2 regions of the Mesorhizobium sp. AR02 genome follow, and region 1 is predicted to be linked to the other one. Evidence: riboswitches for the same ligand, from Rfam matches in the RefSeq annotation. Region 1 holds a riboswitch; the other holds the start of a gene.
The links. A riboswitch is a leader RNA that binds a small molecule or an ion and turns the genes downstream of it on or off. The one in region 1 is predicted to bind thiamine pyrophosphate.
Positions count from the first base shown of each region.

Region 1 (7,462 bases):
CGTCGCTTCAATCGACAAATCGTTGTCGACTAATCGGCCTACGGCCGAACGCTCCTCACCCCTCCATCTCTTCCCGCAGCATCTCCAGTTCCAGCCATTCTTCCTCGAGCGCTGCCAGCGTCGCGCGCTCCTTGTCGAGGGCGGCGATGGTCTTCTGGAACGAGGCCGGATCGCGCTCGTAATAAGCCGGGTCGGCGATGTTGTTCTCCAGCCGCGAGATCGACGCGGTTACCGCCTCGATCTTCTTCGGCAAGGACTCCAGGGCGAATTTCTGCTTGAACGACAGTTTTTTCGCCGGGCCTTTTGGGGCCGCTGGCTCGCTCCTGCCGGGCGTCGGCGCATCGCCGGCTTCGGCCTTGGCGCGCGCCTTGCGGTCGTCGAGCCGGGTGCCGCCGCGCTGCGCCAGCATGTCGGAATAGCCGCCGGCATATTCGATCCAGCGCCCGTCGCCGTCCGGTGCGATCAGGCTGGTCACCGTGCGGTCGAGAAAGTCACGATCGTGGCTGACCAGGATGACGGTGCCGGCAAAGCCGGCGACCAGTTCCTGCAGAAGTTCCAGCGTCTCCATGTCGAGATCGTTGGTCGGCTCATCGAGCACCAGAAGGTTCGCCGGCCGCGCCAGCACGCGCGCCAGGATCAGCCGCGCCCGTTCGCCGCCGGACAGCTCGCGCACCGGGGTGCGCGCCTGCTCCGGCTTGAACAGGAAATCCTTCATATAGGAGACGACATGGCGCTGCTCGCCATTGATGACGAGGTTTTCGCCACGCCCGTCGGTGAGATACTGCGCCAGGGTCTCTTGCGGGTCGACCGCCTCGCGCTTCTGGTCGAGCGTGGCGATCTCCAGATTGGTGCCGAGCCTGATCGAACCGGCATCCGGTGCCAATTCGCCGGTCAGCATCTTCAAAAGCGTGGTCTTGCCGGCGCCGTTCGGGCCGACGAGGCCGACGCGGTCACCGCGCTGGATGCGGGTCGAGAAGCCTTTGACCACGGTGAGGTCGCCAAAGCTCTTCTCGATGTTCTTCGCTTCGATCACCAGCTTGCCGGATTCGGCGGCGTCGCTCGCCACCATGGTCGCAGTCCCTTCGGCGCCGCGATGGCCGCGGAAACGCTGGCGCATGGTCTGCAACTCGCCCAACCGGCGCATGTTGCGTTTGCGCCGTGCCGTCACGCCGTAGCGCAGCCAGTGCTCTTCACGCACGATCTGGCGGCCGAGCTTGTGCTGCTCGCGCTCTTCCTCTTCGAGAACCAGGTCGCGCCATTCCTCGAAATGGCCAAAACCCTTGTCCAGGCGGCGGGTCTGGCCACGATCGAGCCAGACGGTGGCGCGCGACACGCGCTCGAGAAAGCGGCGGTCGTGCGAGATGACGATGAGCGCCGAGGAGGTGCGGACGAGCTCCTCCTCCAGCCATTCGATGACAGATAGGTCAAGATGGTTAGTCGGCTCATCGAGCAGCAGGATGTCCGGCTCCGGCGCCATGACGCGGGCAAGCGCTGCACGCCTCGCCTCGCCGCCGGACAGATCGTTAGGCCGCTCTTCGCCCGACAAGCCGAGATGCTCCATCAGATAGCTGGCGCGGTAGGGATCGTCGGCGGGCCCGAGCCCGGCCTCGACATAGGCGCGCACGGTGGCAAAGCCCTCCATGTCGGGCATCTGCGGCAGATAGCGGACAGTCGCCGAGGGCTGGCGGAAGACCTCGCCATCCTGCGGTTCGATCAGGCCGGCGGCGATCTTGAGCAGCGTCGACTTGCCGGAGCCATTGCGGCCGACCAGCGCGATCTTGTCGCCGGCCGAAGCGGTCAAGGCTGCGCCATCGAGCAGCGGCGTGCCGCCAAAGGTCAGTTTTATCCCGTCGAGATTGAGAAGGGGCGGGGCCATGTCAGCTTTCAGGTAGTGGATACGGATGCGCGAGCAGCAGTGCGCGGCCGTGGCCGAGCGCGATTTCGAGGCGGCCCCCGGTCTTGTCGAACTTGACCTCGTTGGAGATGGTCAGGGACGAGCCGAAGGCCACCTCGACCTGGTTCAGCGGCCATTTGGCGCCAGAAACGGTCAGGCCGGCAAGTTCGGAAAAGCCGAGGATCGAAAACAGCGTGCCGTCGGCATAGTCGAAGTCGGCCTTTTCGTGCAGCAAGGGGACACCTTCCTGGGCGCCGCTGGTCAGCAGCACCTTGGTCCCGGCCTCGGCCAGCCGCAGGGCGAGTGCCAGATGCAGGAAAGCGTGGTCGGCGCGCTTGCCGCCGAAGGCGCCCGCTAGCACAAGGCGGGTCGCGCCGCGCTCGAGGGCTGCGGCGATCGCCAGTTCGCCGTCGGTCTTGTCCTTCTCAGCCGGAAAGGTCTGGCGGGGCACCGAAGCAAGGTCGTCAGGAAGATTGGCCGGCACCGAATCGAAATCACCCACCCACAGTTCAGGCACAAGGCCGAGCAGCCGCGCATGGCCGATGCCGGCGTCGGCGGCGATGACGCGCGAGCCTTCGACCTGGCGGTCGAGCCGGGGCGTGCGGATGAGATCGCCGCCAAGCAGGATGGTGAATGTGCTCATATCTGGTGGCCTGTACCAGCCCGGCAGCGGAAACGGAAGGCCGGCAAACTGCCACTTGCGCGGTTCGTCGGCCGGGCCTATGTGTCGAAACGCTCTAACGGGGTGCCGGCTGCGATCTTCGCGGACCGGCTGAGAGGCAATCTCGCCAACCCGCTGAACCTGATCCGGTTTGTACCGGCGGAGGGATTAGACGTTTCGGACAGTCCGACGCCTCAATTCCTTTTAATTCGAACGAAGGAGGCGCCGATGCGCACGCTTTTATACGCTCTTGTCTCAGCCATGATTGTGGCGCTGTCCGGGCCGGCCTTGGCCAAGGACAAGCTCACCGTCTACACCTATGAGAGCTTCACCGCCGACTGGGGTCCAGGCCCGGTGGTGAAGAAGGAATTCGAGGCCGAATGCGGCTGCGATGTCGAGTTCGTCTCGGTCGCCGATGGCGTCGCCCTGCTCAACCGCGTCAAGCTCGAAGGGGCGTCGACCAAGGCCGATATCGTGCTCGGCCTCGACACCAATCTTACCGCCGATGCCAAGGCCTCGAGCCTGTTTGCCCCCCATGGCGCGGTGAGCGATATCAACGTGCCGGGCGGCTGGACCGACGACACGTTTGTTCCCTTTGACTACGGCTATTTCGCCGTCGTCTATGACACGGAAAAGCTGAAGACGCCGCCCAAAAGCCTGAAGGAGCTGGTCGAGGGTAGCGCCGACGACAAGATCGTCATCCAGGATCCACGCACCTCGACGCCAGGCCTCGGCCTGCTGTTGTGGGTGAAGTCGGTCTATGGTGACAAGGCGCCGGAAGCCTGGGCCAAGCTCAAGGCGAAGGTGCTGACCGTGACGCCGGGCTGGAGCGAGGCCTATGGCCTGTTCACCAAGGGCGAGGCGCCGATGGTGCTGTCCTACACGACGTCGCCGGCCTATCACATGGTTGCAGAGAACACCGAGCGCTACCAGGCGGCTTCCTTTGAAGAGGGCGAATATCTGCAGATCGAGGTCGCGGGAATCACCACCACGGGGGCCAAGAACCCGCTGGCGGAAAAGTTCATGGCCTTCATGACCGGACCGAAATTCCAGGACGCCATCCCGGAGACCAACTGGATGTTCCCGGCAGGCAAGACCGACAAGCCGCTCAACCCGGCCTTCGACAAACTGGTCAAACCGACAAAGACCTTGCTGTTCAGCCCCGAGGAGGTTGCCGCCAATCGCAAGGCCTGGGTCGATGAATGGCTGGCGGTGATGAGCAAATGAGCGCGCTTCTCACCCTCCCCCTTGTGGGGAGGGTCGATCCGCGAAGCGGAGCGGGGTGGGGGCTGCGACGCTGAGCACTGCCTCACCCCCACCCCGGCTCGCGGACACCGCTTCGCGGCATCCGCGTTCCGACCCTCCCCGCAAGGGGGAGGGTGGAAGGCGCGCGTCTGACCCCCGCGTCACCGCCGGCATTGTCGCGCTTGCCGCGATCACCCTGTTGATCGGCGGCGCGTTTGCCGGGCTGCTTGTCGAAGGCGCCCATGATTTCTCAGGCGCCTGGGCGGCCTTCGATCCCTACCTGCTGCGTGTCGTCCGCTTCACACTCTGGCAAGCCGCACTCTCGACCCTGCTCTCGGTCATCCCTGCTCTGTTCGTGGCGCGTGCCCTGTCGCGGCATCCGCGCTTCTTCGGCCGCGCCTTCATCCTGCAGCTCTTTGCCGTGCCTTTGGCGCTGCCGGCGATCGTCGCGGCGCTTGGCATCCTGGCGCTCTACGGCCGCGCCGGCTATTTCGCCGGCCTGTTCAGCGCGGTTGGCGGTCAGGGCTGGCCAGGCATTTACGGCCTGTCCGGCATTCTGGTCGCCCATGTCTTCTTCAACCTGTCGCTCAGCGTCCGGCTGTTCCTCGAGGCGCTGCAGACCATCCCCGCGGACCAATGGCGGCTGGCGAGCCAACTCGGCATGGGGGCGCGGCCGGCGTTCCGGCTGATCGAATGGCCGACGCTGCGCGCCGCTCTGCCCGGTGTCGCCGGCCTTGTCTTCATGCTCTGCATCACCTCGTTCACCATCGTGCTGACGCTTGGCGGCGGACCGGCCGCGACGACGCTGGAGGTCGGCATCTACCAGGCGCTGCGATTCGATTTCGATCCGGCGCGGGCGGTGACGCTGACGTTACTGCAGATCGCCTTGACCTTTCTGGTGGTGCTGGCGCTGACGCGGCTTGGCGTCAATGTCGTTGGCGACGCCAATCTGCCGGTGGCGCAGCGCCGCTATCTGTCAGTCGTTGGCACCGAAACCCTGTTCAACGCCATGCTCATCACTCTGGCGGTGCTGTTCGTTGTCGGACCAATGGCGGCCACGGTGATGGCCGGGTTGGGGGCCGATCTCGGCCGGCTCGCCGGCGAGACCACGGTCCGGCAGGCGATACTGACCAGTGCGATGCTCGCCTTCCTGTCGGCGCTGCTTTCGGTGATGCTGTCACTGGCATTGACCATGGCGCGGCGGGCGCTGGCACTGAGCCGCGGCACCAGTCCAAAGACGCTGCTCGAACATGCCGCCGATACCGGCGCCGGTTTTGTCCTGGTCGTGCCACCGATCGTCATCGGCGCCGGCTGGTTCCTGCTGCTGCGCCATGGCGTCGACGTCTTCGCCATCGCCCCGGTCATGGTCGTCACCGTCAATGCGGTCATGGCCATGCCTTTCGCGCTGCGCGCCGTGCGTCCCGCCTATGATGCGGCGAGCGAGCGTCATGAACGGCTATGCGCGCAGCTGGGTATCTCCGGCTGGGCCAGGCTGCGGCTGATCGACTGGCCGTCATTGCGGCGTCCGCTCGCCACCGCCTTTGCTTTCGCCATGGCATTGTCGCTGGGCGATCTCGGCGTCATCGCGCTGTTCGGCAGTGATTCCGTGCAGACCTTGCCCTACCTTCTGCTGGCGCGCATGGGCAGCTACCGCACCGAGGACGCCGCCGGCCTCGCACTCCTGCTTGGCCTGGTCTGCCTCGCCTTGGTGCTGGCAGCGGACTGGCTGGGAAGGGAAAAGGTCCGCAATGTCTGACGGGGCGACGGGCAGGAAAGGCGTTCCGGTGCGGCTGGACAAGGTCTTGTTCAGCTATGGCGAGGTATCGCTTGCCTTCGATGTCGAGTTCACTGCCGCAAAAATCACCGCCATCATGGGGCCGAGCGGCTCGGGCAAGTCGACGCTGCTCAACCTTGTTGCCGGCTTCGAGACGCCACAGTCCGGCCGCGTGCTGATCGGCGAGGCCGATGTCGGCGCCGCGCCGCCGGCCGCGCGGCCGGTGTCGATGGTGTTCCAGGAGAACAACCTTTTCGCCCATCTTTCCGTCGAGCAGAATGTCGGGCTTGGCCGCTCGCCATCGCTGCGACTGACCGAGACCGATCGAATCGCCATCGCCGAGGCGCTTGCGCGCACCGGCCTTGCCGGCAAGGAAAAACGCCTGCCGCGCGAACTGTCCGGCGGCGAGCGTCAGCGCGTTGCCCTGGCGCGCGTGCTGGTGCGCGATCGCCCGGTGCTTCTGCTCGACGAGCCCTTTGCTTCGCTCGGGCCTGCGTTGCGCGACGACATGCTCGACCTGGTTGCCGGCCTCCATGCCGAGCGCGGCATGACGGTGCTGTTCGTCACGCACCAGCCGGAGGATGCCCGCCGTATCGGCCAGAATGTGGTGTTCCTGGACAATGGCGCCGTCGCTGCCACCGGCACGGCGGACGATTTCTTTGCCGGGGCTGGTCCGGAGGCTTTCCGACGCTATGTTGGCACAAGCATCCAGACGACTGGATCACGAGATATTGCCCGGAAGCGGACATAATTTACGCCCAAACCGGTCCGAGGCGATATGGCGCTTGCTTGCCATGACTGGAGTAGTGTGGCTAGGTCCGCTGAATACCGGTCCGGCACACGCCGTGATTTGCCTACAGCATCCGCCGTCCGCCCTGAGGGACGTGCGACGGATGCTGTAGCAGTTTGAAGTAGCGCGTGACACTCTTCGAAGATCGCCCCCGATCGTCGTCGTCATGCGCCGGGACCCGAAAGGAAGCCGTTCTGGCGATCGGCGTTAACAGGCTAAGAATGAATCCGCTGGCGCGCTTTCTGGCGCTGGCCGGCTTTGCCGTGGCCTTGGCAAGCTGCCAGATGTTCACGCCCCCGGCAGTCCAGGAATCCGGTTTCCAGCCTTCCGACAAGCCGATCACGGTCGACAATGTCGGCGCCAACAACAAGCTTGCGGAGTTGGCCAAGGCGCAGCATCCGCGCATCCTGGCCACCTATGGCGGCGAATATTCCGATCCCAAGCTCGAGCGAATGGTGGCCAAGGTCGTCGGCAATCTGACTGTGGTGTCGGCGAACCCGACCCAGACCTACCGCATCACCATCCTCAATTCGCCCAACGTCAACGCCTTCGCGCTGCCGGGCGGCTATCTCTACATCACGCGCGGCCTGCTGGCGCTGGCCAATGATTCGTCCGAACTTGCCGCCGTCATCGCGCATGAGATGGGCCACGTCACCGCCAATCACGGCCTGCAGCGCCAGCAGTTGGAGGCCGAGGAAGGCCTGGCGACCAAGGTGGTCTCTGATGTGCTGGGCGACAGCCCGACCGCCAAGGCGGCTCTGATCCGCGGCAAGCTTCGGCTGGCGCAGTTTTCGCGCAACCAGGAGTTGGAGGCAGACGCCATCGGCATCAAGTCGATTGGCGAAGCCGGCTACGACCCTTACGCCGCCGGACGCTTCCTGCAGTCGATGTCGGCCTACACCGATTTCCGTTCGATCAGCGGCGCCACCGACGCCAGCCTCGACTTCCTGGCGACGCACCCCAACACGCCGCAGCGCATCGATCTGGCGCAGCGCCATGCTCGCCAGTTCGGCGCGCCCGGCGTCGGCACGCGCGACCGCGATTCCTTCCTCGCCGGCATTGACGGCCTGCTCTATGGCGACACGCCGGAGGAAGGTT
Region 1 covers NZ_CP080531.1:3,308,319-3,315,780, forward strand. Annotated here, with positions in the region: gene DBIPINDM_RS20135 (ABC-F family ATP-binding cassette domain-containing protein) at 56-1,876, opposite strand; gene DBIPINDM_RS20140 (thiamine diphosphokinase) at 1,878-2,537, opposite strand; TPP riboswitch at 2,626-2,740, shown strand; gene thiB (thiamine ABC transporter substrate binding subunit) at 2,784-3,782, shown strand; gene thiP (thiamine/thiamine pyrophosphate ABC transporter permease) at 3,973-5,556, shown strand; gene thiQ (thiamine ABC transporter ATP-binding protein) at 5,549-6,325, shown strand; gene DBIPINDM_RS20160 (M48 family metalloprotease) at 6,586-7,462, shown strand, end outside.

Region 2 (7,462 bases), on a different replicon from region 1:
CAAGGTGGCGACCGAGCAGAAACTCATTGGCCTGCTTTCGTTCGATTACGGCCAGAGGCACAAAAAAGAACTCGGCTTTGCCTCTATCTGCGCGAAGCGGCTGGGTGTTCCTCACCAGATCGTCGATATCCGCGATGTCGGCCGGAACCTGAGTGGCTCGGCGCTGACCGATGATGCGGACGTACCCGACGGGCACTATGCCGAAGACTCCATGAGGATCACGGTGGTGCCGAATAGGAACGCCATCATGCTGGCCATCGCCTTCGGGGTTGCCGCCGCGCAGAAGGCGGATGCGGTGGCCACTGCCGTCCACGGCGGCGATCATTTCATCTATCCCGATTGCCGGCCCGCTTTTATCGACGCCTTTCAGACGATGCAAAACCATGCGCTCGCAGGCTATGCCGATATCCGCCTTTACGCTCCCTATGTGAATATGTCGAAGGCCGACATCGTCAGCGAGGGGGCTAAGTACGCCACACCGTTCGAGGCGACGTGGTCCTGCTACAAGGGCGGCGCACGTCATTGCGGCCGCTGCGGGACATGCGTCGAACGGCGCGAAGCATTCGATCTGGCCCGCATCACCGACGCGACAGATTATGAGGACGCCGACTTCTGGCTCCACGCTATCCAGACAAGGAGCGCGTGATGTTCCGCATTACCAAGGAGTTCCACTTCTCGGCCTCGCATCAGCTCACCTCCCTGCCACCAGACCATCAGTGCGCGCGTCTACACGGCCACAACTACATTGTCGTCGTGGAACTTTCAGGGGGCGAGCTGGACGAACATGGCTTTGTGCGCGACTACCAAGACCTGTCGGCGCTCAAGCACTACATCGATGGGACGTTCGACCATCGCCATCTTAACGACGTTCTGGGGCATGACCGTGTCACGGCGGAATGTCTGGCCAGACACTTCCACGACTGGTGCAAGTTGCGGCTACCACAAACCTCCGCCGTGCGGGTGAGCGAGACGCCGAAAACCTGGGCGGAATACCGGCCATGACGTGCGCGTTGCATCCCGGAATCCGCGTCAGCGAGATTTTTGGGCCGACCATTCAGGGCGAAGGGATACTGATCGGCTTGCCGACGGTGTTCGTAAGAACGGGTGGGTGCGATTATCGCTGTTCGTGGTGCGACAGCCTGCATGCAGTGGACAGTCGCTTCCGCCATGATTGGGAGATGATGTCTGCCGACGCGGTCTGGCAAAAGGTCATCGCGCTTTCCGGCGGTCAGCCGGTGATGGTGTCGCTGTCGGGCGGCAATCCGGCCATCCAGCCGCTTGGACCGCTGATCGACCGCGGGCATGGTGAGGGCTACCGCTTTGCGTTGGAAACCCAAGGCTCGGTGCCTAAGGAATGGTTCACGGATCTCGACGTGCTGGTGCTCAGCCCCAAGCCGCCCTCAAGCGAAATGACGACGGATTGGGCCGCGTTCGACGCCTGCGTCGAGGCGGCGCTGGACAAGCCACAGATGGCGCTCAAGCTCGTCGTCTTCGACGATGATGACTATGCCTACGCCAAGGACGCCGCGGCGCGCTACCCGCAATTACCCGTCTATCTGCAGCCCGGCAACCACACGCCGCCGCGTCCCGGTAACGAAGACGCGTCCATCGACATGGCCGGTGTGATGAAACGCATGGAATGGCTGGTCGAAAAGGTAACCCGTGACAGGTGGTTCGAGGCGCGTGTACTGCCCCAGCTTCATGTTCTGCTGTGGGGAAACAAACGGGGCGTCTAGCCCAGGCGGAAGGATTGCCGACGACGAGCAGACAGACATCTATAGCAATCTCACCCAATTGGGTGAGATTGTAGCTGATCACCGCCGCGGGCCGAAGGCGCTTGACAAAGTAGCGCTGGCCCGTTCAATTCGGCGCATTCACCAGGGGAGTCCCGGCAAGGGGCTGAGATACTGCTGGCTTTCGCGGCGCAGTGACCCGTTGAACCTGATCCAGTTCATACTGGCGTAGGGACGGTGCAAGCGCTTTGCGGGAGTTTACGCCCGAGGTCCTGTTTCGGCAGGGCGACAGAAGCGTCTTTTCATCCTTCCGGCACAGAACTGGGTCTCCAATGCATGAGCAAAGGAGCATCAAGATGAATGCCCTCACCCCCACCGTGTCGACGGGACCACTGCCCGCCTCACGGAAAATCCACAAGCCCGGCGTCCTCCATCCGCAGATCAGGGTGCCGATGCGCGAAATCTCTGTCCATCCGACCGCCGGCGAGCCGCCCGTCACCGTCTACGATCCGTCCGGCCCCTATACCGACCCGACGGTCGAAACCAGCATCGAAAAGGGCCTTGCCCGGCTTCGCCACGAATGGATTACGGCACGCGGCGATGTCGAAGCCTATGACGGCCGCCACGTCCGGCCGGAAGACAATGGATTTGCGGCTGGCGAGCGGCTGACGCCAGAATTTCCGGTCCGCAACCGGCCGCTCAGGGCCAGATCAGGCAAGGCAGTGACCCAGCTCGCCTACGCGCGCGCCGGCATCGTCACACCCGAAATGGAGTTCGTCGCCATCCGTGAGAACCTCGGCCGCGAGATCGTCCGCGGCAAGCTGCAACGCGACGGCGAAGCCTTCGGCGCGGCGCTCCCCGATTTCGTCACGCCCGAATTCGTGCGCGATGAGGTGGCGCGAGGGCGGGCGATCATTCCCGCCAACATTAACCACCCGGAGAGCGAACCGATGATCATCGGCCGCAATTTCCTGGTCAAGATCAATGCCAATATCGGCAACTCCGCTGTCACCTCCTCGATGGCCGAAGAGGTCGAAAAAATGGTGTGGGCGATCCGCTGGGGCGCCGATACGGTGATGGACCTCTCGACCGGCCGCAACATCCACAACATCCGCGACTGGATCGTGCGCAACGCGCCGGTGCCGATCGGCACAGTGCCGCTTTACCAGGCGCTCGAGAAGGTCGGCGGCATCGCCGAGGATCTGAGCTGGGAGGTCTACCGCGACACGCTGATCGAACAGGCCGAACAGGGCGTCGACTATTTCACCATCCACGCCGGCGTGCGGCTGCACTACATCCCGCTGACCGTCGACCGGGTCACGGGCATCGTCTCGCGCGGCGGCTCGATCATGGCCAAATGGTGCCTGCACCATCACCGGGAAAGCTTCCTTTACGAGCATTTCGCGGAGATCTGCGACATCTGCCGCGCCTATGACGTGTCCTTCTCGCTCGGCGACGGTCTTCGTCCCGGCTCGATCGCCGACGCCAATGACGCAGCACAATTCGCCGAGCTGGAAACGCTCGGCGAGCTGACGCAGATCGCCTGGGCGAAGGATTGCCAGGTAATGATCGAAGGCCCCGGCCACGTGCCGATGCACAAGATCAAGGAGAACATGGAAAAGCAGCTCGCCGTCTGCGGCGAGGCGCCCTTCTACACGCTTGGACCGCTGACGACCGACATCGCGCCGGGCTATGACCACATCACCTCCGGCATCGGCGCGGCCATGATCGGCTGGTTCGGCACCGCCATGCTCTGCTACGTCACGCCCAAGGAGCATCTCGGCCTTCCCGATCGCAACGACGTCAAGATTGGCGTGATCACCTACAAGATCGCCGCCCATGCCGCCGACCTGGCGAAGGGCCATCCGGCCGCGAAAGTCAGGGATGATGCCCTTTCCCGCGCGCGCTTCGAGTTCCGCTGGGAGGACCAGTTCAACCTGTCTCTCGACCCCGAAACCGCGCGGTCCTTCCACGACCAGACCTTGCCCAAGGAGGCGCACAAGCTGGCGCACTTCTGCTCGATGTGCGGACCGAAATTCTGTTCCATGCGTATTTCTCACGACATCCGCGCCGAGGCACAGAAAGAGGGCATGGCGGCGATGGCGGCGAAATACCGCGAGGGCGGCGATCTCTACATGCCAGCTGGCGAGACCGACGCACCGCTCATGCCAGAGGCGCCGGTAACCGTCATGAGGGTGTTGGTCAAAGGGGCCGGCGTCGCCGGCCTCACCGCCGCCTTCGAGCTCGCCGCCCGCGGCGCGACGGTCACAGTCGCCGAGACCCGGCATGGCATCTGTGGCAACGCATCGTGGTTCGCCGGCGGCATGCTGGCGCCATGGTGCGAGCGTGAAAGCGCCGAGCAGCCTGTGCTGGATCTCGGATGCGACGCTGCCGACTGGTGGGATGCGGTGCTGCCGGGTCAGGTGACACGCGCCGGAACACTGGTCGTGGCCGCGCCGCGCGAGGCGGGCGAGCTTGACCGGTTCGCCAGCCGCACGTCCGGCCATCGGCGTGTCGATGAAGATGAGATTGCGCTCCTGGAACCCGACCTCGCCGGCCGCTTCAGGCGCGGACTGTTCTTCCCCGATGAGGCTCATCTCGACCCGCGGCACGCGATGGCGGCACTTCATGACAGGCTCGCTGCCATGGGTGTCGAATTCCGCTTCGGCGCCGATGCCCGGCACATTTCCGGTTTCGATCGCCGGATCGACTGCACGGGGATGGCGGCAGAAGACGACGGCCTGCGCGGCGTGCGCGGCGAGATGCTGATCCTGCGCACGCCGGACATTTCGCTGTCACGCCCGGTCCGGCTGCTGCATCCGCGCTTTCCGCTCTATGTGGTGCCGCGTACCGATCACCGTTTCATGGTTGGCGCGACGATGATCGAAAGCCAGTCCACAGGACCGGTCACGGCGCGTTCGATGATGGAGCTTTTGGGCGCGGCCTATGCTCTTCATCCGGCCTTCGGTGAGGCTGGCATCATTGAGACCGGCGCCGGCGTCCGTCCGGCCTTTCCCGACAATCTGCCGCGTGTCGAGGAATGTGGAAGCACCGTCGCGATCAACGGGCTCTATCGCCATGGTTTTCTTCTCGCCCCCGCCATGGCGCGCCAGGCGGCCGACCTGGTTTTCAATCAAGGAACCAAGGAGCTTGCGCATGAAACTGATGGTCAACGGCGAAGCGCATGAGGTTGCCGCCACCACGCTGGCGGAGCTGCTTGCCGCGCTAGACTATGAGGGCGATTGGCTGGCAACGGCCGTCAACAGCGACCTGGTGCACAAAGCCAACCGGGCGGAGTTCCAGTTGAGCGACGGCGACCAGATCGAAATCCTCTCGCCCATGCAAGGCGGTTAGACCATGTTCGAGCTTTATGGGACCGAGCTTGCGTCACGCCTGTTTCTCGGCACCGCTCAATATCCGTCGCCGGCCATCCTTGCCGATGCAGTCAAGGCGTCGGGCACGTCGGTGGTGACCGTCTCGTTGCGCCGTGAAATGGCAGGCGGCAGGGCCGGCGAACAATTCTGGTCATTGATCCGCTCGCTCGGCGTAAAAATCCTGCCCAACACCGCTGGCTGCCATTCTGTCAAGGAAGCGGTCACGACCGCGAAAATGGCGCGTGAGGTCTTCGGTACGACCTGGATCAAGCTCGAAGTGATCGGCAACCACGACACGCTACAACCGGACGTGTTCGGCCTGGTCGAAGCCGCCCGCCTCCTGTGCGAGGACGGTTTTGATGTATTCCCCTATACCACCGATGACCTTGTCGTCGCCGAGCGGCTGCTGGAGGCGGGCTGCAAGGTCTTGATGCCGTGGTGCGCGCCGATCGGTTCCGCGCTCGGGCCGGTCAACATCATGGCGCTGCGCTCGATGCGCGGACACTTCCCGGATGTCCCACTGATTGTGGACGCGGGGCTCGGACGGCCGTCGCATGCGGCCACCGTCATGGAACTCGGCTTTGACGCCGTGCTCCTGAACACGGCGGTTGCCAAGGCGGCTGATCCGGTCGGCATGGCGCGCGCGTTCAGCAAGGCGGTCGAGGCCGGTCGTGAAGCTTTCAGTTCGGGAATGCTCGAACCGCGCGACGTCGCCGTGCCATCGACGCCGACAATCGGCAAGGCGGTGTTTTCATGACGCTCGATCCTTTCTACCTGATCGTCGACAGCGCTGCCTGGGTCGAGCGGCTGGTGCCGCTCGGAGTCAAGCTGATGCAGCTTCGCATCAAGACCATGGATGAAGCCGGGTTGCGCGCGCAGATCCGCAAGGCGAAGGCTTCATGCGCCAAGCACCACTGCCAGCTGATCATCAATGATTACTGGCGGCTGGCGATCGAGGAAGGCTGCGACTTCGTTCATCTCGGCCAGGAGGATCTCCAGACCGCCGACCGCTTGGCAATACGGGCAGCCGACGTGAGGCTCGGACTGAGCTCACATGATGATATCGAACTGGAAACGGCGATGGCCGCCGAGCCCGACTATATCGCGCTCGGCCCCGTCTACCCGACCACCCTGAAGAAGATGAAATGGGCGCCGCAAGGGGTCGAACGGATCAGCGAGTGGAAGCGCCGGGTCACGTCGATTCCTCTGGTCGCCATAGGCGGCCTCAACCCTGACCGGCTCAACGGTGTCTTCGCGGCTGGCGCCGACAGCGCCGCGGTGGTCACCGACATCACGCTGAACGACGACCCTGAGGCGCGCACGCGGGAATGGATCGAAAAGACAGGCCAATGGCGCTGAGGCGTGAGCCTCACGTGCTTGTTGTAGGTGGATCGGATTCCAGCGGCGGTGCTGGAATTGCGCGCGACATCGAGACGATCTCCTCCATAGGCGTGCGCACCTGCCTTGCCGTCACCGCGCTGACTGTGCAGACGCACCAAGCCGTCACGGCGATCCATCCTTTGCAACTCGGTCTGGTAGCCGATCAGATGCGGGCGGCGCTGCAGGCCAACAAGGTGGCGGCCATCAAGATTGGCATGCTCGCAACGGCCGAGATCATCGTGGCCGTTGCCACAGTGCTGCGTGAAAATCCGCACGTGCCGGTAATACTGGACCCGGTGCTGGCGTCGACATCAGGCCGGACGCTTCTGGAAGCCGGCGCCATCGCCGTCATGAAGCAGGATCTGATGCCACTTTGCTGTATTGTTACACCCAATCTCATCGAGTTGGCGCTCCTTGTTGGCTCGGAACTGGCGGTGGATGAGGACGGCGCAGTGTTGCAAGGCCAGGAATTGCTGAACGCTGCAGCGCAGGCCCTGCTGATCAAGGGCGGCCACGCATCGGGACATCGATCAACCGATGTTCTGTTGCGCTTCGATCAAGAACCAATCCGCTTCGACACACCGCGCCTGATCTCATCGATGCGCGGGACGGGTTGCATGCTTGCCAGCGCGATTGCGGCGCATCTGGCCAATGCGAGATCGCTTCAAGATAGCGTGCGCGAAGGCAAGCTGTTCGTGTTCGAGAAGCTCCGGAAACATGCAGCCGAAAACAGCGAATGACCGTTTTGCGGCGGTTTGCCGACCACCACATGGGAGCGTCTGACGAGCGATCTCCCTTCTCCAAAGAAAGCGAGTTCGAGGGGCCTCTGAAGGAGCGGAAGAACTCGCGTTTCCTTTTTTCACGGTCCGCTGAAAAGTCTTCAGCCTAAACATGACTATTGTGGTTCGCCTGTCGTATTTCCGAACGCCATTGCACGGTAGAGTGACTGAACCTCATCACTTGCGTTGCACGGAA
Region 2 covers NZ_CP080530.1:669,658-677,119, reverse strand. Annotated here, with positions in the region: gene queC (7-cyano-7-deazaguanine synthase QueC) at 1-646, shown strand, start outside; gene queD (6-carboxytetrahydropterin synthase QueD) at 646-1,002, shown strand; gene queE (7-carboxy-7-deazaguanine synthase QueE) at 999-1,736, shown strand; TPP riboswitch at 1,870-1,986, shown strand; partial or broken gene thiC (phosphomethylpyrimidine synthase ThiC) at 2,090-3,895, shown strand; gene thiO (glycine oxidase ThiO) at 3,869-4,921, shown strand; gene thiS (sulfur carrier protein ThiS) at 4,890-5,087, shown strand; gene DBIPINDM_RS03065 (thiazole synthase) at 5,091-5,864, shown strand; gene DBIPINDM_RS03060 (thiamine phosphate synthase) at 5,861-6,466, shown strand; gene DBIPINDM_RS03055 (hydroxymethylpyrimidine/phosphomethylpyrimidine kinase) at 6,457-7,227, shown strand.
Region 2: linked by a shared signal. The riboswitch ahead of thiC (phosphomethylpyrimidine synthase ThiC) and the one ahead of thiB (thiamine ABC transporter substrate binding subunit) in region 1 are both predicted to bind thiamine pyrophosphate.